DNA from 3 places in the Arthrobacter sp. NPDC092385 genome. Region 1 is predicted to be linked to each of the others. Evidence: predicted binding sites of a transcription regulator. Region 1 holds the regulator's gene; each other region holds the start of a gene.
What was found. Region 1 encodes HrcA, which represses chaperone genes, less so after heat shock. Its sites were predicted from a motif close to TTNGCACTCGNNNNNNNCGAGTGCNAA; they were not measured.
Positions count from the first base shown of each region.

Region 2: a site for HrcA is predicted at 2,767-2,793, ahead of ACIQCY_RS08215 (Hsp20/alpha crystallin family protein). Genes of this name have one in related genera too.
Region 3: a site for HrcA is predicted at 5,851-5,877, ahead of groL (chaperonin GroEL). Genes of this name have one in related genera too.

Region 1 covers NZ_JBIVQL010000006.1:21,655-29,355, reverse strand. The annotation lists gene lepA (translation elongation factor 4) at 1-886, shown strand, start outside; gene hemW (radical SAM family heme chaperone HemW) at 917-2,146, shown strand; gene ACIQCY_RS09185 (DUF4870 domain-containing protein) at 2,318-2,734, opposite strand; gene ACIQCY_RS09180 (DUF3097 family protein) at 2,813-3,664, opposite strand; gene hrcA (heat-inducible transcriptional repressor HrcA) at 3,839-4,852, shown strand; gene dnaJ (molecular chaperone DnaJ) at 4,938-6,068, shown strand; gene ACIQCY_RS09165 (16S rRNA (uracil(1498)-N(3))-methyltransferase) at 6,071-6,841, shown strand; gene ACIQCY_RS09160 (GerMN domain-containing protein) at 6,875-7,701, opposite strand, start outside.
Region 2 covers NZ_JBIVQL010000005.1:100,243-107,943, reverse strand. The annotation lists gene pstS (phosphate ABC transporter substrate-binding protein PstS) at 1-899, opposite strand, end outside; gene ACIQCY_RS08225 (hypothetical protein) at 974-1,195, opposite strand; gene ACIQCY_RS08220 (SDR family oxidoreductase) at 1,291-2,088, opposite strand; gene ACIQCY_RS08215 (Hsp20/alpha crystallin family protein) at 2,215-2,685, opposite strand; tRNA gene ACIQCY_RS08210 (tRNA-Val) at 2,892-2,965, opposite strand; gene ACIQCY_RS08205 (DUF2630 family protein) at 3,130-3,381, shown strand; gene ACIQCY_RS08200 (haloacid dehalogenase type II) at 3,381-4,049, shown strand; gene nhaA (Na+/H+ antiporter NhaA) at 4,404-5,822, shown strand; gene ACIQCY_RS08190 (hypothetical protein) at 5,842-6,093, opposite strand; gene ACIQCY_RS08185 (Ku protein) at 6,090-6,929, opposite strand; gene ACIQCY_RS08180 (SRPBCC domain-containing protein) at 6,999-7,499, shown strand; gene ACIQCY_RS08175 (ATP-dependent DNA ligase) at 7,578-7,701, shown strand, end outside.
Region 3 covers NZ_JBIVQL010000003.1:29,945-37,645, forward strand. The annotation lists gene ACIQCY_RS05200 (lipid II:glycine glycyltransferase FemX) at 1-1,072, shown strand, start outside; gene ACIQCY_RS05205 (threonine/serine exporter ThrE family protein) at 1,124-2,830, shown strand; gene ACIQCY_RS05210 (uracil-DNA glycosylase) at 2,836-3,660, opposite strand; gene ACIQCY_RS05215 (DUF3263 domain-containing protein) at 3,770-4,075, shown strand; gene ACIQCY_RS05220 (LytR C-terminal domain-containing protein) at 4,118-4,750, shown strand; gene ACIQCY_RS05225 (TM2 domain-containing protein) at 4,932-5,699, opposite strand; gene groL (chaperonin GroEL) at 6,037-7,674, shown strand.

The sequences.
Region 1 (7,701 bases):
GCTGCGGGACGCCCTCGCGAAGTTCACCCTCAACGACGCCGCGCTCGTCTACGAGCCCGAGACGTCGGCGGCACTGGGCTTCGGTTTCCGCGTCGGCTTCCTCGGCCTGCTGCACCTCGAGATCACGCGCGAGCGCCTCGAGCGGGAGTACAACCTCGACCTCATCTCCACCGCCCCGAACGTCGAGTACGAGGTCACCCTCGAGGACAAGCGCGTCCTGAAGGTCACCAATCCCAGCGAGTACCCTGTCGGAAAGATCGCGGAGGTGCGCGAACCGATGGTGTCCGCGACCATCCTCGCGCCCTCGGAATTCGTCGGCGCGATCATGGAACTGTGCCAGCAGCGCCGCGGTGTCCTCGGGGGCATGGACTACCTCTCCGAGGATCGCGTCGAGATCCGGTACCGCCTGCCCCTGGCGGAGATCGTGTTCGACTTCTTCGACCTCCTGAAGTCGAAGACACGCGGGTACGGCTCCCTGGACTGGAAGGCGGACGGCGACCAGGTGTCCGACCTCGTGAAGGTCGACATCCTCCTGCAGGGCGAGCAGGTGGACGCGTTCAGCGCCATCACCCACCGCGACAAGGCCTACGCCTACGGCGTGATGATGACCGGCAAGCTGCGTGAGCTGATTCCGCGCCAGCAGTTCGAAGTGCCCATCCAGGCAGCCATCGGAGCGCGCATCATCGCGCGGGAGAGCATCCGGGCCATCCGCAAGGACGTCCTGGCGAAGTGCTACGGCGGTGACATCACCCGTAAGCGCAAGCTGCTCGAGAAGCAGAAGGAAGGCAAGAAGCGCATGAAGATGGTGGGCCGCGTGGAAGTGCCCCAGGAAGCCTTCATCGCCGCCCTGTCCTCCGACGAGTCGAAGGACAAAGCCAAGAAGTGACCGCGTACGTTGCGACACGGGGTATCCGGCATGCCTAGCGCCCTCCCGCTCGGCATGCCGGCGCCCCAGGACGGCGTCCTGCCGCCGGCGGCCGCGGAGGGAGCGCTCGGGCGCGACTTCTGCCTCTACGTCCATATCCCGTTCTGCGCGGTCCGCTGCGGCTACTGCGACTTCAACACCTATACGGCCACGGAGCTCGGCGGCGGGGCATCCCAGGACGCCTATGCCGGCTCGGTGCTCGCCGAGCTCGCCCTCGGGGCGCAGGTGCTGGAGTCCTCAGGCGTACCGGCCCGGCCTCTGTCGACGGTCTTCTTCGGCGGAGGCACGCCGACACTGCTCCCGGCGGAGGACCTCGCCTCGATCCTGGTCGCGGCCACCGCGCAGTGGGGCCTCGCGCCCGACGCCGAGGTCACGACCGAGGCGAACCCCGATTCCGTGACCCCGGAGTCGCTGCGCGTGCTGAAGGAGGCAGGCTTCACCCGGGTCTCGTTCGGCATGCAGTCCGCGGTGCCCCACGTCCTCGCCGTGCTCGACCGCACGCATTCGCCCGAACGCGTGCCGCAGGCCGTGCAGTGGGCGCGCGAGGCCGGGCTGAAGGTCAGCCTGGACCTGATCTACGGCACGCCGGGAGAGTCCCTGGAGGACTGGCGGACGTCCCTGTCCACGGCCCTGTCCTACGGCCCGGACCACATCTCCGCCTACGCCCTCATCATCGAGGAGGGGACGCGGCTCGCTTCCCGTATCCGTCGCGGCCTCGTGCCGCCCATCGACGACGACGACCACGCGGACAAGTACGCGCTGGCGGAGGAGATGCTGACCGACGGCGGCCTGCACTGGTACGAGGTGAGCAACTGGGCGCGGACTCCCGCGGACGAGTGCCGGCACAATCTGGCCTATTGGCGTGGCAGCGACTGGTGGGGTGCGGGACCCGGGGCGCACTCGCACGTGGGCGGCACGCGCTGGTGGAACGTGAAGCATCCGCGTCCCTACGCCGACGCCCTCGGCGCGGGCCGCTCTCCCGCCGCCGGACGCGAGGAACTGTCCGGTGAGGACCGATACGTCGAGGACGTGATGCTGCGGGTGCGGCTGCGCGAGGGCCTCGCGACGGACGTGCTGACGACGTCGGGCCGTCGGGCCGTCGCCGGGCTGATCGCCGACGGGCTCGTCGAGCCGGCTGCGGCCTTCGCCGGTCGCGTGGTCCTGACGTTCAAGGGCCGGCTGCTCGCGGACGCCGTGGTGCGGAGGCTCCTGCCCGACTGAGGTCCGAGCTACCAGCGGGGGGTATGGCCGGACGCGACCGCGGTGCGTCGGCGACCGTCGCCAGGCGTGGAACAGGACGGGCGTGCAAGAGGACGGGCGTGGAACCGGACGGGCGTGGAACCGGACGGGCGTGGAACCGGACGGGCGTGGAACCGGACGGCCTGGCTGGAGCTAGCGGATCAGGCGCAGGTTCGCGGGGTAACGGTACGGGCGTCCGCGATTGACCTGGATGCCGGCATTGACCGAGAAGACCGTGAGCGTCACCCAGATGAGCGCGTTCACGACGGCGAAGATGCCACCGATCTCCGGCACGAGCGACAGGAGCCAGGCCGCCAGGGCGAGGATCGTGGGCGGAAGCGTGAAGTTCAGCGCCTCCCTGGACTCCTGCGCCGTGAACGGGCCGCGGTCCTTGAAGATGAGGAAGATCAGCAGGGAAGGGATGAAACCCAGGATCCCGCCGAAGTGGGCCAGTGTCGCGAACTGGCGATCCTCGGATGCCGTCAGTGGAAGGGCTTGTGCCGGGATGCCTTCGAACACCGGCTGCGACTCGCCCCGTCCGTGGTGCTGGTGGTCGGCGGTATTGGACAACGAAATTCCTTTGCTGGCTGGCGGAGAACTCTCCCCGGAAGGTGCTCCAAGGATACGTGGTAACGAGTAGCGGACTGCTCAGGCGGTGCCCGGGGGAGCGGTCAGGAAGTCGATGACCTCCTCGACCCTCCCGAGCAGCGAGGGCTCGAGGTCGGCGTAGGTGCTCACCCCGGCGAGGATCCGCTTCCAGCCGTGGGCCACGGCTGCCTGGTCGGAATGCGGCCACCCGAGCCCGGCGAGGATGCCCGTCTTCCAGTCCTGGTGGCGCGGCACCACGGGCCAGGCGTCGAGCCCGAGGGCGGCCGGTTTCACCGCCTGCCAGACGTCGACATAGGGGTGCCCGACGATCAGGACGTGGCTGCGGGCTCCGGGGACGGTCATCGCCTGCTGCGCGATCCGGGATTCCTTGGTCCCCGGCAGCAGGTGGTCCACGAGGATCCCGAGCCTGCGCTGCGGCCCGGGCCCGAACGCCCTCACCGCTCCCTCGAGGTCGTCGACGCCGTGCAGCGGCTCGACGACGATGCCTTCGAGCCGGAGGTCGTCGCCCCACACCTTCTCCACCAGTTCGGCGTCGTGCCGGCCCTCGACCCAGATCCTGCTGGCCCGCGCCGTCCGCGCCCGGGCGCCCTCGACCCGAACCGAGCCCGACGCCGTCCGCGTGGCCGCCGGAGCGGCGCGCAGGACGGGCGCGACGACGTGGACGGGCTGTCCGTCGAGGAGGAATCCGTGGCCGAGCCGAAACGTGCGGTGCTTGCCGCGCCGGTCCTCGAGCACCATGACATGCAGCCCGCCGGACTTCTCGACGCGGACCACCGCGCCGACGAAACCGCTCTGGACGTCCTCCAGGACCATGTCCTTCTCGACGGGTACGTCGGGCAGGACGGCCCGCTTCGGAGCCGAAATATCCTGTGCTCCCCAGCCGTACTCCATGCCGGCCTGTCCTTCCCACGAGGGCTTCGGCGGTGTGCCGCAGCCCGGGTTCCCAATGCTAACAATCGCTCCGGACGTACTAGACTTGGCACTTGGGTGTGTCGAGTGCTAACTGGCCGGGACCACCCTGGAAGCGTGGTCGTGAGTGCGGGACAGATCCGGAGGTGCACAGGAATGAGTGAACCGCGACGCCTGGAGGTGCTCCGGGCCATCGTCGAGGACTACGTCCATTCGCGGGAGCCCGTCGGATCCAAGGCGCTGGTCGACCGCCACCAGCTCGGCGTCTCTTCCGCCACGATCCGCAACGACATGGCCGTCCTCGAGGAGGAGGGTCTCATCGCGGCCCCGCACACCAGTTCCGGGCGGATCCCCACGGACAAGGGCTACCGCCTCTTCGTCGACCGCATCTCCGAGGTGAAGCCGCTCTCGGCCCCCGAGAAGAAGGCCATCCAGACCCTCCTCGAGGGTGCCGAGGACCTCGACGACGTCATGGACCGGACCGTCCGGCTGCTGGCGCAGCTCACCAACCAGGTCGCCGTCGTGCAGTTCCCCCGCGTCGGTGGTGCGTCCGTCCGGCACATCGAATTCGTGCTGCTCGCACCCCAGCAGATCCTGGTCGTCCTGATCGCGACCAACGGCACCGTGCAGCAGCGCATCGTGCGGACCGATGGCGATCTCCAGGAGGCGGAGCTCGCCGAACTCAAGCAGCGCATCCTCTCTGCCGTGTCCGGCGTCAAGCTGTCGGCGCTGCCGGCCGAGCTCGGGATCGCGCAGTCCCAGTTGCCTCCTGCACTGAGGGCGCACGGGGGTACCATCGTGAAGGCGCTGGAGCAGCTTGCCGGACTCGGACGGGACGACCGGATCCTGCTGGCCGGGACGGCCAACCTCGCGAGGTCCACGGGTGATTTCCCGCTGAGCATCGGTCCCGTCCTCGAGGCGCTCGAGGAGCAGGTGGTGATGCTGAGGCTGCTGTCCGAGATGGAGTACGACGCCCGGGGCATCTCGGTGAGGATCGGGAGCGAGAACCCCTACGGAGGCCTCTCGGGAGCCTCCGTCGTGGCGACCGGCTACGGTCCGGATGCCGGCGCGAAGCTCGGGATCCTCGGTCCCACCCGCATGGACTACCCGACGACCATGGCCGCGGTGCGCGCCGTCGCCCGCTATCTCTCGAGGATCCTCGAGGAGTAGCCCGGCTACGGCAGCCGCAGTATCGCCCGCCGGCACCGCCGGCGAGCAGAAGACAGAAGTCTCCAACAGGAAGTGATGTGCACGAGTGAGTAATCACTATGAGGTCCTCGGTGTGGCGCAGGGCGCGACCGGGGAGGAAATCAAGAAGGCGTACCGCAAGCTCGCCCGGAAGCTCCACCCGGACGTGAACCCCGGTGACGACGCGTCGGAGGAGTTCAAGCGCGTCAGTCACGCCTACGAGGTCCTGTCGGATCCCCAGAAGCGGCGGGTCTACGACACGACGGGCAACGAGAACGGGACCGACAACGGCTACGGCTCGGGCTACTCGGGCTCGGGCTTCGCCTTCCAGGACATCTTCGAGACCTTCTTCGGCGGAGGCGGCCAGCAGCCGGGCGCTCCTTCCCGGACGCGCCGCGGGCAGGATGCGCTCATCAACGTGCGCATCGACCTGAAGGACGCCGTCTTCGGCACGAACAAGAAGATCGAGGTGGACACCGCGGAGGTGTGCCCCACCTGCGACGGCACGTGCTGCCAGCCCGGCACCTCGCCCCGCACCTGCGACATCTGCGGCGGTTCGGGCCAGGTCCAGCGGGCCGTGCGTTCGATCCTCGGCCAGGTCATGACGAGCGCGCCCTGCGGCACCTGCCAGGGGTACGGCACCGTCATCCCGAGCCCGTGCCACGAGTGCAGCGGCGAGGGACGTATCCGCGCCCGCCGCACGCTGACCATCAAGGTCCCCGCCGGCGTCAACACCGGCACGCGCATCCAGCTGGCGGGCCAGGGCGAGGCCGGCATCGCGGGCGGGCCCCAGGGCGATCTCTACGTGGAGATCCGCGTCGCCACCGATTCGACCTTCCTGCGCGACGGCGACGACCTGCACGTGACGCTGAGCGTCCCGATGACGGCGGCCGCGCTGGGCACCAGCGTGCACCTGGACACGTACGACGGCGACCAGGAGCTGGTGATCAAGCCGGGCACGCAGTCCGGCGAGATCCTGACCCTCCGCGGGCTGGGCGTCACGCACCTCAGGAACCAGGGCAGGGGAGACCTGCGGGTCCACCTCAACGTGGAGACGCCGCGCAACGTCGACCAGCAGCAGGAGGAGCTCCTGCGCAGGCTCGCGGAACTGCGGAACGAGGAGTACACGGACGGCCAGCTGGCCAGCAGCGGTTCCGGCGTGTTCGCACGCCTGCGGGAGCGCCTCGGGAACCGCTGAGCATGACGCGACCCCTCTTCTTCGGGCCCGGTGAGGCCGTCCGTGCCGCGTCCCCGGGCAGCGTCTTCGTCCTCGGCGGGGACGAGGGTCGCCACGCGGCGACCGTGCGCCGCCTCGCCGCGGGGGAACGCATCGACGTCTCCGACGGCGCCGGCTACCGGATCGGCGGGATGATCTCCGCGGTGGGGACGGGCACCGTGGACGTCCTGGTGGAGACGGCCGGCCAGGACCCTGCGCCGCGCCACACGCTCCTGCTCGTCCAGGCCCTGGCGAAGGGCGGTCGCGACGAGCAGGCCGTGGAGTCGGCGACCGAGCTGGGCGTCGACGCCGTGGTGCCGTGGCACGCTGAACGGAGCATCGTCCGATGGCGCGGCGACAGGGCGGAGAAGGGTCGGCAGAAGTGGGTGTCCCTCGTGGGCGCTGCCTCGAAGCAGTCCCGACGATCCTTCGTGCCCGAGGTCCATGCCGTGATGGACACCTCGCGGATGGCCGCCTGGGCTGCTGCGACCGTCGACCGCGTCGTCGTCCTGCACGAGGACGCCGGGTCCTCCCTGGCCGAGCAGGTGTCGGCGCTCCGTGCCGCCGGTTCACTCGAGGCCCCGTCGTCCACCGCCGTCGTCGTCGGGCCCGAAGGTGGGATCAGCGGGGCGGAGCTCGAGAAGCTGCTGGCCGTCGGCGCTCGTGCGGCCCGGCTCGGACCCCACGTGCTGCGCTCGTCCTCGGCGGGCCCGGCGGCGCTGGTCCTGCTGAACCACCTGCTCGGGCGCTGGTAGGCCCCGCGAGCGGGTTCCCCTGCTCCGGGGTGGCTACCCGACGACGACCGTCTTCGAGTCCTCGGCCCTGCCGCTGCCGGTGGGGGCGGACACCGTGATGTCGTACCGTCCGGGGGGAAGCGTCACGGAGAAGGAATAGGCACCGGGAGCGCCGTCCTCGGGCAGGATGTCCACCGTGCCGTCCCTGAAGAGAGCGGTGTCGCCGCCCTCGGAGCCGTCCGTGCTGCGGTCGATCCGCCACGAGAGCGAGTCCTCCGAGGCCGGTCCGAGGCCGTGGATGGTCAGCCCGGCGGATTCCGCCTCGACCCCCTCCTGGGGGTCGATGATCCACACGGGAGCGAGAGTCGACGTGTCGCGGGTCCACTCGCCGCCGAGGTCGACGGAATCGAAGGCCCGGTAGTCCGCTGCTCCATCCACGAGCACGACGAGGGAACTCGCCTCGCCTCCCTGGATCAGGCCGGCGTTCGACGCCGCAGCCGTCGCGGTGTAGACGAGCTGCTGCAGGGCGAGCCGCGCGTCGTCCGCACCGAGCTTCTCCGAGAAGGCGTCGGAGGAGATGTCGAGGGTGATCACGTTCTTGGTCGAGATCGAGGACCGTACGCTCGATGCCTTCCGCCAGGGCGAGCGGTAGTCGGGATCCAGTGGCCGCCCCGACGTCATGAGCTGCACCGCATCGGCGATGGGGTCGCCGGTGGTCTCGTCAGGCGCCGCCAGGAATTCCCGGAACAGCCTGTCGCTCCCGTCCACGTCGCCCAGCCAGTAGACCGGCAGGAGCGGGTCGGCAGGGTCCGCCGCCGCCTGGGCCTGGATCGTGGCGTCGGCCGGCCCGGCCTCCGCGCCGGCATCAGCGGCCGAGAGGG
Region 2 (7,701 bases), on a different contig from region 1:
TAGACGCCGGGTTCGGTGGTGGTCCGATCGAGATCCAGGGCGATGTCGTAGTCCTCGCGGCCCGGGACGCGGGTCGCGAGGTCGACGGCGGCAGCGGCCGCCTCGGAACTCACCGGCACGTAGGCCTCGCCGACCTTGAGGGCCACGCGCCCGAGCGGATCACCGACGGCGGAGTCGTCGGCGTACGTCACCGCGCCCACGGTGCCGGCCACCGTGCTGACCACGCCCGCATTGCCCTTGGCGTTCTCGTTCTCGAGCTCCGACGGCCAGGTCCCGTCGGGCTCCTCCGCCCAGATGTCGGGGACCACGGCGTGGAGGTAGTCCGTGAAGTTCTCGGTGGTGCCGGAGTCGTCGGACCTGCTCACTGCCGAGATCGGCAGTGCGGGGAGGTCGACGTCGTTCTGCGCCGCGATGGCTGGATCGTTCCACGTGGTGATCTCACCGCGGAAGATGCGCGCCACGGTGGCGGCGTCGAGGTCCAGCCGGGAGATGCCGGGCAGGTTGAAGGCGACGCTGATCGGCGAGACGTAGGCAGGGATGTTGAAGGCGCCGCCCGGCCCGCAGGCCTCGGTGGATTCGGCGAGCTCCTCGTCGCTGAGATACGCGTCCGATCCGGCGAATCCCACGGCTCCCGCGAGCAGGGCGCCGCGGCCCGCTCCCGAGCCGTCGGGGGAATACTGCACCTGTGCGCGCGGGTACAGGGTTGCGAACCCCGAGCGCCAGGCGTCCATGGCCGGTCCCTGCGCGGATGACCCGGAGGCGGTCACGGCACCCTGCAGGCTCGTGTCCCCGCGCTGCGCCGCGGCTTCCTGCTCAGCGCCGAGGGGGTAGTCGGAGCCGCAGGCGGTCAGGCCGAGGGCGACGGCGAGGGACAGTGACAGGGTGGCTCGGGTTCTCACCGGAGCAACGTTACAGGTGGCTAAATGGTGAACCCAAGGTGGACAGCGGGTGGACCGGCGGGTGCGGCTACGGCCTACCCCCGGCGGAGGCGGTAGCCGTCGCCCCTGTGCACGAGGCGGCGGCCACCGCCGTCGTGCAGCTGGATCCACACCACGGAGGAGTCGTCGGTCCTCATGTCGAGGACACCGCGGAGCTGTGCACCGGCCACGTGCTGGAGGGTGACGTGCTCGCCGCGCTTGAAGCCCGACCAGTCCTGCGTCTGGGAATCGGTGGTCGGGGTGAGGGGAGTATCCATGGCGGGCCTTTCGGGAGGTTCCGGGCTTCCCACGCTAGCCACGGCTCCTGAACGCCGCATGAACGCCCGCTGAAGGTTGTCGCGTCCCTGCGGGGTCAGAGGGTGCGCCAGTCCCCGCTGGTGAGGTGGGAGCCTGCCTGCGGTCCCATGAGGAGCATGCCGCCGTCGACCACGAACGAGGCGCCGTTGACGTAGCTGGAGGCACCGGAGGCGAGGAAGGCGACGACGTCGGCGATCTCCTCCGGGGCGCCCGGCCGGCCCAGCGGGATTCCGGGCCTGTCCATGGTGTGCGGATCCTGCTCCTCGGAGTCGTTCATCGGGGTGTTGATCTCGCCGGGCAGGACGGCATTCGCGGTGATGCCGCGGTCTGCGAGTTCGAGGGCGATGGTCCGGATGAGGCCCCCGAGACCGTGCTTGGAGGCGTCGTAGGCGGCCGATCCCACGCGCGGCTGCTCCTGGTGGACGCTGGTGACGGCGATGATGCGCCCGCCCCTGCCGCCGTCGATCATGTGGCGGGCCGCGCGCTGCAGGCAGACGAAGGCGCCGTCGAGGTTGGCGCCCATGGTGCCGCGCCAGGTGTCCCAGTCCGTCTCCATGAACATGGTGCCGCCATTGACGCCCGCGTTGTTGACGAAGACATCGAGCCCGCCGAGCTCCTTCGCGAGCTGGTCGACGACGTCGCCGCACGCCGGCGCGTCCGTGGTGTCGAGCTGTGCGACGGCGGCGCGCACGCCCTTCTCCCGCACGAGGCGCGCGGTCTCCTCCGCGCCCTCCTGGTCGGAGTGCCAGGTGACGCCGACATCGCAGCCCGCTGCCGCGAGGGCGATGGCTGTGGCCCGGCCGATGCCGGAGTCGGAGCCGGTGACGATTGCCTTGCTCGGTGTGAAGTCCATGGCTCCATCCTTCGCACCCGGCCCGGCGGCCCGCAAGGAAAATCTGGGCGGAGACGAGCGGAGGCGTGCCTCGACGGCAGGACCCCCGGGCGGAAGCCCGGGGGTCCTGGAGGTGGCGAAGAGGGGCTACGCCTCGACGGCCCCCTGGCGTCCGGCGTCGGGGGCCTCGACAGTCGCCGACTGGACCGCAGCGGAGGATTCTCCGCTGACGATCTCGATCTTGCGGGGCTTGGCGCGCTCACTGACGGGGATCATCACGTTGAGGACCCCGTTCTCGTAGCGGGCCGAGATCCCCTCCGTGTCGATGCCCTGGCCCAGGTTGAGCTGGCGCAGGAACGAGCCGCTCTCACGTTCGCGGGTCAGCCACTTGACGCCCTCGGCGCCGCGGAGCGTGCGCTCGGCACGGATGGTGAGGAGCTGGCCGTCGACGTCGATGTCGACCGAGCCGGGATCGATGCCCGGGAGGTCCGCGGAGAGGATGTAGTGGTCCTTCTCGCGGTAGAGGTCCATCGGCATGAGACGGAGACCGGGACGGCTCTCCAGCAGGGCGCCGGCAACGCGGTCCAGCTCGCGGAACGGATCGAATTTCATGGCCATGGGAAACAACTCCTTCGCATGTGCCACCGGGTGGTGGTTCTTCTCCTGAGTTGAGCGCCCTCCGCTCAACTACGAAAAATGTTAGCACTCGGACCCTTCGAGTGCTAAGGGGAAGATGTTCGCCCTGAACGAACGCACAGAAGCAGAAGGCCCGTACCGACGAATCGGTACGGGCCTTCTGCTGTGCTGTCTCCAGCCGATCCTCGTGCCTGCGCGGGGCCTCGATCCCCGGGCCTTCCGCGTGTGAAGCGGATGCTCTACCAGACTGAGCTACACAGGCAATTGGTTCTCCCATAGCTTAGGCCATCCGGGCGCCGCGCCAAATTCAGGCGCCGCACGTCGCGCCGCCGTGCGCTGGTCATCGGTCCGTGGCCTCAGTAGCCTGAAGGAAAGCATGCTGATCATCCGCTCATGCCCGCACGGCAACGACGAAGGGACCGCACCATGGACAACCAGGACCTCCTGCAGCGCATCCAGGCACTCGTACAGGAGGAGCACGACCTCCGCGACCAGCCCCAGGACTCCGGAGCCGGCGCGGAGCACCAGGATCACGCGGCCCGGCTGAAGCGCGTCGAGGAGGATCTCGACCAGTGCTGGGACCTGCTCCGCCAGCGCCGTGCGAAGGCCGATGCCGGTGAGGATCCCGCCGATGCCGATGCCCGTCCCATCGGCCAGGTGGAGGGGTACCGCCAGTAATGGCGCTGCCCGTGGTGCTGTTCGACGTCAACGGCACCCTGTCGGACCTGGATCCCCTGTCCCAGCACTTCGAGGAGATCGGCGCGCCTCCGCAGCTGGCCGCGCTCTGGTTCGCCTCGGTGCTCCGGGATGGTTTCGCGCTCGCCGCCGTCGGGCAGAACCCTGCCTTCCGGGAGGTCGCCGAGGGTGCGTTGCGGGCGGTCCTCGCGGGCCAGATCCTCAACCGGGACCTCGACGACGCGGTCGCCCACATCATGTCGGCGCTGCAGGGGCTCGCCGTGCACCCGGATGTCGGAGAGGGCATCCGTGCCCTGGCTTCCGCGGGCTTCGGTGTCGCCGTGCTGACCAACGGCGCGACGGCGACGGCCGAGGCACTGCTGGAACGGGCCGGTGTCCGGGACCAGGTCCTCGCCGTCCTGTCGGTCGAGGACGCGCCGCGCTGGAAGCCCGCGCCCGAGTCCTACGCCTACGCCCTCGGTGCCCTGCACAGGGAGGCGGGCGACGTCGTGCTCGTCGCCGTCCACCCCTGGGACATCGACGGAGCTGCGCGGGCAGGGCTCCGGACAGCCTGGCTGAACCGGGACGGCTCGCCCTATCCTCCCGCGATGACGGCCCCCGATTCCGAGGTGCCCTCGATCACCGACCTGCCCCGCGCCCTCGGAGGGTGAGGACCGTCGGCCATCCATCGTCCGGGCGAGCGTCGCCGAACTCCCGTCAGCGGCTGCAACGCCTGCGCGCCCCGTCATGGCCGGCAAGGTGGCCGTAGTCGCCGTCGTGGGCAACGAGGACGGCGCCCACAAGGCGGTCGCGGGTGCCGTCCGCAACGCAGAGCACCTCGCGAAGCTGCTGCGCCGGGAGAACCTCCCCCTGGAGTAGCCGGCGGTAGCACGCAAGCCACTCTCCGTGCTGCTGATCCGGTACGGGAAGGGGCGGGATGGCGCCGGGGAGGCTAGGCTGGAAGCTCTGGTGAGCCGGGAAGTCTGGTCGGCGCTCCCATGAGCGCGCCCGACCGAAGGAATTCCATGACTCCCGATCCCACTCCCGCATCCTCGTCGCCGGCTCCACCCGGCAGCCATGTCTTCACCCGCAGCAGCTACCCCGAGCACCTGCGCATCACGAGCATCCTGCGCAAGGAGACCGTCGGCGGGGCGCTTCTCCTGGTCGCCACCGTCCTGGCCCTCATCCTGGCCAACTCCCCGGCGGCGGACGCCTACTTCGCGGTGAGGGACTTCCGGTTCGGCTACGAGCCCTGGCACCTCGAACTGAGTGTCGGTGCGTGGGCGGCGGACGGGCTGCTCGCCATCTTCTTCTTCCTCGCGGGTCTCGAACTGAAGCGTGAGTTCGTCGCGGGGGACCTCCGGAAGTTCGATCGCGCCATCGTGCCGATCGCCGCTGCGCTCGGCGGGGTCATCGTGCCGGCGCTGGTCTACGTGGCCATCACCCTCGGCGCGGGACCCGAGGCGCTGCGCGGCTGGGCCATCCCGACCGCGACGGACATCGCCTTCGCCGTGGCCGTCCTCGCCGTCGTCGGATCCCACCTGCCGAGTGCGCTGCGCATCTTCCTGCTGACGCTCGCCGTCGTCGACGACCTCCTGGCCATCAGCATCATCGCGTTCTTCTACTCGGAGGACATCGAGGTATCGCCCCTGCTGTTCGCGATCATCCCGCTGGCGCTCTACGCGTTCCTGGCGCAGCGGTTCCCCGCCTTCTTCCAGCGCCGCGCCTGGGCGCCCTGGGTCATCCTCCTCCCCCTCGGGTTCGTGGTGTGGGCGTTCGTGCACGAGTCCGGGGTCCATGCCACGGTCGCCGGGGTGCTGCTCGGCTTCGCGATCCCCGTGCTGCCCAAGGGCACGAAGCCCGCTGCGGGCGACGTCGGGATCACGCCGATCGGCGTCGAGGACGACCACGGGCCCACGCAGGCGCACGATGTCACTCCCGACGGGCTGGCCGACACCCTCGAACACGCCATCCGGCCGCTGTCGGCGGGATTCGCGGTGCCGGTCTTCGCCTTCTTCTCCGCAGGTGTCGCCATCGGCGGATTCGAAGGACTCGTCAGGGCGGTGACGGATCCGATCGCGATCGGCATCATGGTGGCCCTCGTTCTCGGCAAGCCCCTCGGGATCCTGCTGGCCACCCTCGCCGTCACGAAGACCACGAGGGCGAGCCTCGACCCGGACCTGGCCTGGATCGACATCCTCGGCGTGGCGATCCTCGCGGGGGTCGGCTTCACCGTGAGCCTGCTCATCAGCGAACTCGGCTTCGGGCAGGGAACGCCCGAGGACGATCACGCCAAGGTGGCCATTCTCAGCGGTTCCCTCATCGCGGCGCTCGCCGCCGCCGTCGTGCTCCGCCTCCGCAACAAGCGGTACCGGGAGATCGAGGAGCTGGAGCGCATCGACGCCGACCACGACGGCGTCCCGGACGCCTTCGAGCAGCGCTAGGGCCCCGGGCGGAGGGGCGTCAGCGCCTGCGCATGAGCCAGGACAGCGTCAGCGCCCCGGCGCTGCGCCGGAAACCGCTCCGCCCCGAGATGACCTCGAGTGCCGCCCAGACCGCCAGGCACACCGAGCTCGCGAGGCGCAGGCGCTCGCGGTTCCTGTGCTCGAGCGCCATGAAGGAGGCGGCCCCGAGCAGTGCCCACCCCAGGATCGGGGCGTTCGGCTTCTGCGCGACGGTCTGGCGGCCGAGGCTGTCGGTGAAGAATCCCATCATGCGCCCTTCTGCTTGGAGGTGGCGGCTGCCTTCTTGGTGCCCGCCTTCTTCTCCCGGTTCTTCTCCACGCTGCGGCGCAGTGCCTCCATGAGGTCCAGCACGTTGTCGCCGTCGTCCTCGTCCTTGTCCGCGCCGAAGGTCGCCTCGGTGTCGATGGTGTCGCCCTGCTCGATCTTCGCGTCGATCAGGGTGCGCAGCTGGACCTGGTAGTCGTCGGTGAAGTTCTCCGGATCGAAGTCGGTGGAGAAGGATTCGACGAGTGCCGCGGACATCTGCTTCTCCTTCGCGGAGATGCGCACCTTCTCCTCGAGGGAGGGAAACGACGCCTCCCGCACCTCGTCGTCCCACAGCAGCGTCTGGAGCATCAGGACGTCGCCGCGGACGCGCAGTGCGGCGAGGCGGCTCTTCTGGCGGAGGGAGAACTGCACGATCGCCGTGCGGTCCGTCTCCTCGAGGGTGCGCCGCAGCAGCACGTAGGCCTTGGTCGAGGTGCTGTCGGGCTCGAGGAAGTAGGCGCGGTCGAACATGATCGGGTCGATCTGGTCACTCGGTACGAACTCGACCACCTCGATCTCGCGGCTCCGCTCGACCGGCAGGGATGAGAGGTCCTCGTCCGTCAGGACCACCGTGTGCTCGCCGTCGTCGTACGCCTTGTCGATGTGCTTGAAATCCACGACCTCGTCGCAGATCTCGCAGCGCCGCTGGTAGCGGATGCGGCCGCCGTCCCTGTCGTGCACCTGGTGCAGGGAGATGTCGTGGTCCTCCGTGGCGCTGTAGACCTTGACCGGCACGTTGACCAGGCCGAACGCGACCGCACCCTTCCAGATGGCTCTCATGGGTCAAGTGAACACCAAGCAGGCTTACCGGGCCAGAGGATGCCCGCCGCCCACCCCTAGACTTGGGGGGTGACTTCCGAGACCGTAGAGCCCATCGTCAGCAAGACCACCAGCGACGACGGCGGCACCGTACTGCGCCTGGAGTTCCAGTTCGCATTCCCCCCGACCGTCCTGTGGAAGCACCTGACCGAGGCCGACAAGCTGAAGTACTGGTTCCCGTGCGAGATGGAGTTCGAGCCGCGCAAGGACGAGGAGATCCTCTTCCGCTATGTCGACCAGAAGCCTCTGCGCGGCACGGTGCTGGAGGCCGAGCGGCCCTCGGTGCTCGCCTACACCTGGGAGACGGACAGCCTGCGCTGGGAGCTGGCACGGACGGGCGACAACGGCACGCAGCTCGTACTCCTCCTGACTCCGGGCAGTCCGCGGCACTCCGCGACCATGGCCGCCGGCTGGCACCTGACGATCGCCGGGCTCGACGACTTCCTCAACAAGCGCAACCTCGGGCAGGATCCGGCGCTGTGGGACGTCTACGTGACGCGTTACCGGGAGCAGTTCGCCGACCAGGCCTAACCCCTGACGCCTCCGGCCGGGGGTGCTCCGCCGGAATCGGTACTGGACCGCCGCGGGCATCCGGTCAAGACTGGGGGAATGGCTCCCCCACCCTCGGCACGGCAGCAGACCGTCACGGTGGAGGGGCGTACGCTCCGGTTGTCCAACCTGGACAAGGTGCTGTATCCGGCGACGGGAACCACCAAGGGGGACGTGCTCGCGT
Region 3 (7,701 bases), on a different contig from region 1:
GGCGCCCTTCACGGCACGCGCGGCCACCGCCGACGAGGTGGGCCGTTGGGACGAGCTCGTCCCGGCCAATCCGCTCGGCGGCAACGTGCTCCAGTCCGGTCCCTTCAGCCGCGTGAAGCAGCGCCAGGGGTGGACGCCGATCCACCTCGCGGTCGAATCGGCCGAGTACACGAGCTACGTGATCGCCTACCAGCGCACCATCCCGGCGCTCGGCGCGCTGTGGTACCTGATCAAGGGACCCGACACCGCGACCCCCGAGGACGTGCCGCCCTTCGTCGAGGCCGTCGTCGCCTACGCCCGGCGCCGACCGGGCCGCGTCTTCGCCGTGAAGATCGAGCCGGACTTCCCCGATACCGAGGACCTGCGAGCCCTCTTCACCGGGGCGGGCCTCGTGAAGACCTTCAACATCCAGGCCAATGACAGCACGGCGATCCTCGATCTCACGCCGGACGAGGGCCAGCTCCTGAGGAACCTCTCCTCCCGTGGGCGCAACGCCGTACGGCGTGCCCTCCGCGACGGCGTCCAGGCGCAGCGTGTCGAGCCCGGCGAGGAGACCTACCGCACCATGTACGCCCTGATCGGTCAGGCGCAGCAGGGCCGGCTCTCCGCCGTACCCCGACCGTACGAGTACTACCGCGGGTTCTGGCAGGAGTTCGTCGACGCCGGGATGGGCCGCTTCTACTTCGTGTACGAGGACGGCAAGCCGTCCGTGGGCGCCTTCGTGATCCTGTACGGCCAGAAGGCGACGTACAAGGACGGCGGTTCCCTCCCGAAGCGCAACCAGTACGGCGATTCGCACCTGGTCCAGTGGGAGGCGATCCTGGACATGAAGCGCCTGGGCGCCCGCGAGTACGACTTCTGCGGCACGCCGCCGGCGGACCGCCTGAAGGACAAGGAGCACCCGCAGTACGGGCTCGGGATGTTCAAGACGAGCTTCACCAGGACTGTGACGGACTTCGCGGGCTGCTACGACGCCGTCGTCCGGCCGCGCACGTATCGTGTCTGGCATGCGCTGGGTGAGCGCGTGGCGCGCCAGATCCACTGGCGCCGTCACCGGCAGCCTTTCTACTAGGCCTTCTCCAGGCCGCCGGAACTTTCGAAGGGACGATTGCGAGGTGCTCGCATGACAGACGGCAACCGGGACGACGCCGTGGACGGCCGCTCGCCCACCACCAATCCATCGCCCGTCGCCGAAGCGCTCCCCGTCATCCAGAGGCCCTTCGATCCGAGTGACGACGAGAAGAGCAGGCTCGCTACCGGCAAGGGCGGCCGGAAGCCGCCGAGGGGTGGGGTGATGCCCGCCCGGCGACCCACGTCCGAGCCGAAGTCCCTGCGCCAGGGCCGCCAGCGGCAGTCCGCCACGAGACCGGGCACGAAGCCCGCCGACGCTCTGCCCACGACGCCGCAGAGCCTGCCGTCGTCGAGCCGTCCCAACGCAGCGGCACGGACCATGCTCCGTCGCCTCGTGCAGGGCGAGGCCCCGCCCACCCAGGCCATGAGCATCGTGGAGCGGCTCGCGGGCAGCCCCTACGCCAATCCGATGATCCAGGTCGGAGGACCTGATGCCAGCGCCCGGAAGGCCCTGGACTTCGCACTCAACCTTGCCGAGACCATGTTCCGGTACGGCGCGGGTGCCCTCGAGGTGGAGACCAGCATCATCGCGGTCACCGCGGCCTTCGGCCTCGACTCCATCGAGGTGGACATCACCAACCAGTCGGTGGTCATCAACTACTCCGCCAAGGACCAGACCCCGACGACGGTCCTGCGCGTGGTCCGGTCCTGGACGAACAACTACGCGGGACTCACGGCCATCCACCGCCTCGTGTCCGATATCGCGGACGGGGGCGTCTCGCGGACCGAGGCGGCCCACCGCCTGGACGAGATCACCCACCGGCCCAAGCCCTTCCCGCGCTGGATGGTCACGGCAGCCTTCGGCATCTTCTCGGCGGCCATCGTGGCCTTCGTCGGAGGCACCGCGCTGGGATCGCTCATCGGGTTCGTCAGCTGCATCCTGGTGGACCTGGTGGGCCGCAAGCTGGGCGAATGGCGTGTGCCCGAGTTCTTCTCCGTCGCCACGTCCTCGGCGCTCGTCACGCTGATCGCGATGCTGCTCTGGTGGCTCCAGGTCCCGATCGCCCCGGCACTCGTGGTGGTGGGAGGGATCCTCCTGCTCCTACCGACGGGGCGGCTCGTCTCCGCGACCCAGGACGCGATCAACGGCTTCCCGGTCACGGCGGCGGGACGGTTCCTCTCCGCGGTGCTCGTCTTCGCGGCCCTCGTCGCAGGAATCGCCGTCGCGCTCGTCGCCGGGACGGCCCTCGGGATTCCCGAGCTCCAGGTCCTCGAATCGGCGGGGAGCCAGTACCCGTGGCCGGCGGTCGCGGTGCTGGTGTTCATCGCCGTCGCCATGATCTGCATCGCAGAACAGACGGACGTGAAACTGGTGATCCCGACGTCACTCGTCGCCGTCGCCGGATACCTGCTGCTCATCAGCGCGATGGCGGCGGGCGTCGGCTACCGGCTCGCCCCGGCCCTGGCAGCCATCCTGATCGGAGCCCTCTCGCGCGTCGTCGCCCTCCGGCTCGGCGCCCCGCAGCTCGTCGTCGCGGTACCCGCCGTGCTGTTCCTCTATCCCGGACTCACCATCTTCCGGTCGATGTACATGCTCACCATCGACTCCGAGGTGGTGTCCGGCGGCGCGCTCGGCCTCTTCAACGCCCTGACCGTCGTGCTGGCGATCGCCGCGGGCGTCGTGCTCGGAGACAACCTGGCCAGGCCGTTCACGAGGAAGCTCAGCTCCAACGAGCGGCAACGGAACCGCCGGCGGTAGGCGCCTCAGCCGGCCCTGCCGCCGGTGTGCGACCAGTCGATCGGTTCGGCGCCCTGCTGCACCAGGAGTCCGTTCGCACGGCTGAAGGGCCGCGACCCGAAGAATCCGCGGGAGGCCGAGAGCGGACTGGGGTGGACGGATTCGACGGTGGGCGTCCGGCCGAGCAGCGGTTTGAGCCGGAGGGCGTCCTTGCCCCAGAGGATGGCTACGAGCGGACCGCCCCGTGCCACCAGCGCCCGGATGGCCGCGTCGGTGACCTGCTCCCACCCGAGCCCGCGGTGCGAGGCGGCTTCGCCGGCGCGGACCGTCAGGACCCGGTTGAGCAGGAGGACGCCCTGCTCGGCCCAGCCGGAGAGGTCTCCCGTCACGGGCGGCGCGACGCCGGTATCGGAGGCCAGCTCGCGGTAGATGTTCGCGAGGCTGCGCGGGATGGGCCGCGTGGAAGGATCGACGGCGAAGCTCAGGCCGACGGCGTGTCCGATCGTCGGGTACGGGTCCTGGCCCACGATGACCACCCGCACGCGCTCCAGCGGTGTGGTGAACGCCCGGAGGATGTGCGGCGCATCGGGCAGCACCCGCAGCCCCTGGTCGAGGTCCGCCGCAAGCGACGCGGCGAGCTGGTGGAGGACCGGCTGCACCGGCTTGAGCGCTGCTGCCCAGTCAGGGGGAACCAGGTCCTCGATGCCGGCAGGAGCTGCGAAGGGGAACACGGACTCGTTCGGGGACTGCCGCCCCGCCGGACGCGGTACCGCGGCGCCCGTCCTGCCCGTCCCGCCACTGCTGCTCGTGCTGTCGGGTAGGTCGAAGAGCGTGCCGTCGTCGTGCCTCATGCTTCCATTCTCGCGTGCGTCTCCACGGCGGTCGCCCGAATGACAGCGGTGTAATTCCCCACTACCATAGGGTGACAGTTGTGCCAGCTGAAGGAAGGCGGTAGCGGACATGGCCGAGCTCCAACGGCATGCGCAGGACGCTCCCTCCGGACAGGACGAGAAGCTGAGCCTGGGCGACCGCGAGCAGCGCATGCTCGCCCTCGAACGCGAGTGGTGGAAGTATTCCGGCGCGAAGGAGCAGGCGATCCGCGACCTGTTCAACATGTCCGCCACGCATTACTACCAGCTGCTCAACGCGCTCATCGACACGGAAGCCGCCCTGGCGCATGACCCCATGCTCGTCAAACGGCTGCGGCGCCTGAGGTCCACCCGCCAGAAGGCACGCTCCGCCCGCCGGCTCGGCGCGGATATCTAGCACTGCCCGCCAGACCCGACGAGCGAAGGACCATCCTCACCCATGACTGACTACGCGCGGGACGAATTCGACAAGGTCCCGGAGTCTTCCGCGCGCCAGGGAACCCACCGTGAGCGGCTCATCCCCGCACGGTCCAGTGGCCTCGGGCTCAAGATCACGGTGGGCGCACTCGCCCTCCTGATCGGCCTCGGCGCCTACTTCATCCTTCCCCGCCTGGGCATTGCCGGGGGAGGGGGCGAATCCGCTGCGGCGCCGTCGGACATCGCGTCGAGCGCCGGTCCGTCCCAGGACGAGGCGGAGTCACCGGCTCCGACGGCCACGTCCGAAGCAACAGGTGAGGCGGGCGACGACGAATCGGCGGACGCGGAGGCGACGTCGTCGACCGACCGGGCGGACGATCTCGACCGGACACAGACCGTCAACGTACTCAATGGCACCGGCGCCCCGGGCCTCGCGTCCGTGGCGGCAGGACGCCTGGCCTCGGCCGGATGGTCGTCCGCGCTTCCGGGCAACTGGGCCGGGACCCCACTGGACGCCTCCGTGGTCTTCTACAACGGCGAGGCACAGCGCGCCGCTGCCGAAGCCGTGGCCGAGGACCTCGGCATCACGAACCTCATCGACAGCCCCGACGTCTCACAGGACATCTCGGTGGTCCTCGGGCCGGAGTTCCAGTAACCGAGGCGGTGCGGCCCGAGGTGCGAAGCCTCCGCGTCCGGTCCGGGCGCCCTGCGGGCCTGCAGCACCATCGCGAGTGCTGTCCTCCCATCACGGGCACGGTCCGCGGGGCGGTGTGTGACGCCGTCGTTCGGCATCGCCCGCAGCGGGCGATGCCCAACGGCTCCACCCGCTGTGGACCTCAATCCTTGAGCGGGATGCCCTGCGCGTCCTTCCGGAACGGCTCGGAGCCCACCAGGATCATGATGCCCTCGATGAGGCCCCAGATCCCGGCCGCGACGGCGCTCAGCCCGAAGGTGAAAGCAGCTCCCACGGTGGACATCAGGATCTGGATGATTCCGATGGTGGTGAACCCGAGGTAGAACCTGTGGATCCCCAGGGAGCCGAGCAGGATTCCGAGGACGCCGGCGATCACCCGGGACTTCTGCGGTCCGTAGGGCCGTCTGAAAGGACCCTGGTTGTAGCCGGCCTGCTGGTACCCGGTCTGCTGGTACCCACCCTGCTGGTACCCGGCCTGCTGGTAGCCGGACTGCGGGTACCCGCCCTGCTGGTACCCGCCCTGCTGGTACCCGGCCTGCTGGTACCCGCCCTGCTGGTACCCGCCCTGCTGGTACCCGCCCTGCGGGGCGGGGGCCGATCCGGCAGGATCCTGGCCATACCCGCCCTGCATTCGCCCGGTGTGGGGATCCTGTCCCGGCACGTACGGGTCCTGGCCCGCCGGCGGCCGCTGCTCGTGCTGATCCGGCGCGTTCGGCAGGTCCGCGGCCGGACCCGCCGGAGCGGGTTCTCCGCCGAGACCCCGGGTGCCGGGAGTTCCTGGCCGGCCGCCGTCGGGGCCGTGATGCCCTGATGCGGAATCGCGCTCATGGAACGCGCCGCCGGAGGCACCCTCCCCGCCGCCCTGCTCGTCGTAGTCCCCGTTGCCAGGACCGGTTGCTGACGTCGACACTGTGCCTCCCTCGGCTCGTTGTCCGCCCAACCTATGCCCTCCGCGGAATCTGCGCTACGCGGGCCGGTGGCTCCCGCACGACCACGCGATGTACGAGCCCGGGGGAGCCCGAGCAGGTTGCACTCGCGGGGTGTGAGTGCTAATTATTGAGTTAGCACTCGCGCGCGCAGACTGCTAAAGCTGCGCGCGGTGGGTGAAGCAGGCAAACCTCTGTGGTGGGGGTGGAGCTCGGGACGTGAAAGAGATCGTCCAGGCCCTGCCCGGCCGTCGCGGGCACCACACGCAGGCAAGCATTAATGTGCTGAAATGCAACCGTCCCGAAAGGACCTAAGCCGTTATGGCCAAGATCATTTCTTTTGATGAAGAGGCCCGCCGCGGCCTCGAGCGGGGTCTCAATATCCTCGCTGACGCCGTCAAGGTAACGCTCGGCCCCCGTGGCCGCAACGTCGTGCTCGAGAAGAAGTGGGGCGCACCCACCATCACGAACGACGGCGTGTCCATCGCCAAGGAGATCGAACTCGACGACCCGTTCGAGAAGATCGGCGCCGAGCTCGTCAAGGAAGTTGCCAAGAAGACGGACGACGTCGCAGGCGACGGAACCACCACCGCCACCGTGCTCGCCCAGGCCCTCGTCAAGGAAGGCCTGCGCAACGTCGCGGCCGGTGCTGACCCCCTGAGCCTCAAGCGCGGCATCGAGAAGGCCGTCAAGGCCGTCACCGATGAACTGCTCGCATCGGCCAAGGAGATCGAGACCAAGGAGCAGATCGCTGCCACGGCTTCCATCTCCGCTGGTGACAAGCAGATCGGTGACCTGATCGCCGAGGCCCTCGACAAGGTGGGCAAGGAAGGCGTCATCACCGTCGAGGAGTCCAACACCTTCGGCCTCGAACTCGAGCTCACCGAGGGTATGCGCTTCGACAAGGGCTACATCTCGGGCTACTTCGTCACCGACGCCGAGCGCCAGGAGACGGTCCTCGAGGATCCCTACATCCTGATCGTCAACTCGAAGATCAGCAACGTGAAGGACCTCGTCGCCGTCCTCGAGAAGGTCATGCAGTCCGGCAAGCCGCTGCTGATCATCGCCGAAGACATCGAAGGCGAAGCCCTCGCGACCCTCGTGGTCAACAAGATCCGTGGCACCTTCAAGTCCGTCGCCGTCAAGGCTCCGGGCTTCGGTGACCGCCGCAAGGCCCAGCTCGCCGACATCGCCATCCTCACGGGTGGCCAGGTCATCGCCGAGGAAGTCGGCCTCAAGCTCGAGACCGCTACCCTCGACCTGCTCGGTACCGCGCGCAAGGTCGTCGTGACCAAGGACGAGACCACCATCGTCGAAGGAGCCGGCGACGCCGACGCCATCGCCGGTCGCGTGGCCCAGATCCGCGCCGAGATCGAGAACTCCGATTCGGACTACGACCGCGAGAAGCTGCAGGAGCGCCTGGCCAAGCTGGCCGGCGGTGTTGCAGTCATCAAGGCCGGTGCCGCCACGGAGGTCGAGCTCAAGGAGCGCAAGCACCGCATCGAGGACGCCGTCCGCAACGCGAAGGCTGCCGTCGAAGAGGGAATCGTCGCCGGTGGTGGCGTGGCCCTCATCCAGGCCGGCGCCAAGGCCTTCGCCAACCTCGAGCTCACGGGTGACGAGGCAACGGGCGCGAACATCGTCCGCGTCGCCATCGACGCACCGCTCAAGCAGATCGCGTTCAACGCCGGCCTCGAGCCCGGCGTCGTCGTCGACAAGGTCCGCGGCCTGCCCGCCGGCCACGGCCTGAACGCTGCTACCGGCGTGTACGAGGACCTCCTCGCCGCAGGCGTCAACGACCCCGTGAAGGTCACCCGTTCGGCTCTCCAGAACGCAGCGTCGATCGCCGGACTGTTCCTCACCACGGAGGCCGTCGTGGCCGACAAGCCGGAGAAGGCAGCTCCTGCCGGCGGCGGCGGCGACGACATGGGCGGCATGGGCGGCATGGGCGGCTTCTAGTCCCTCCACCGCTGACGCTCCACTGAT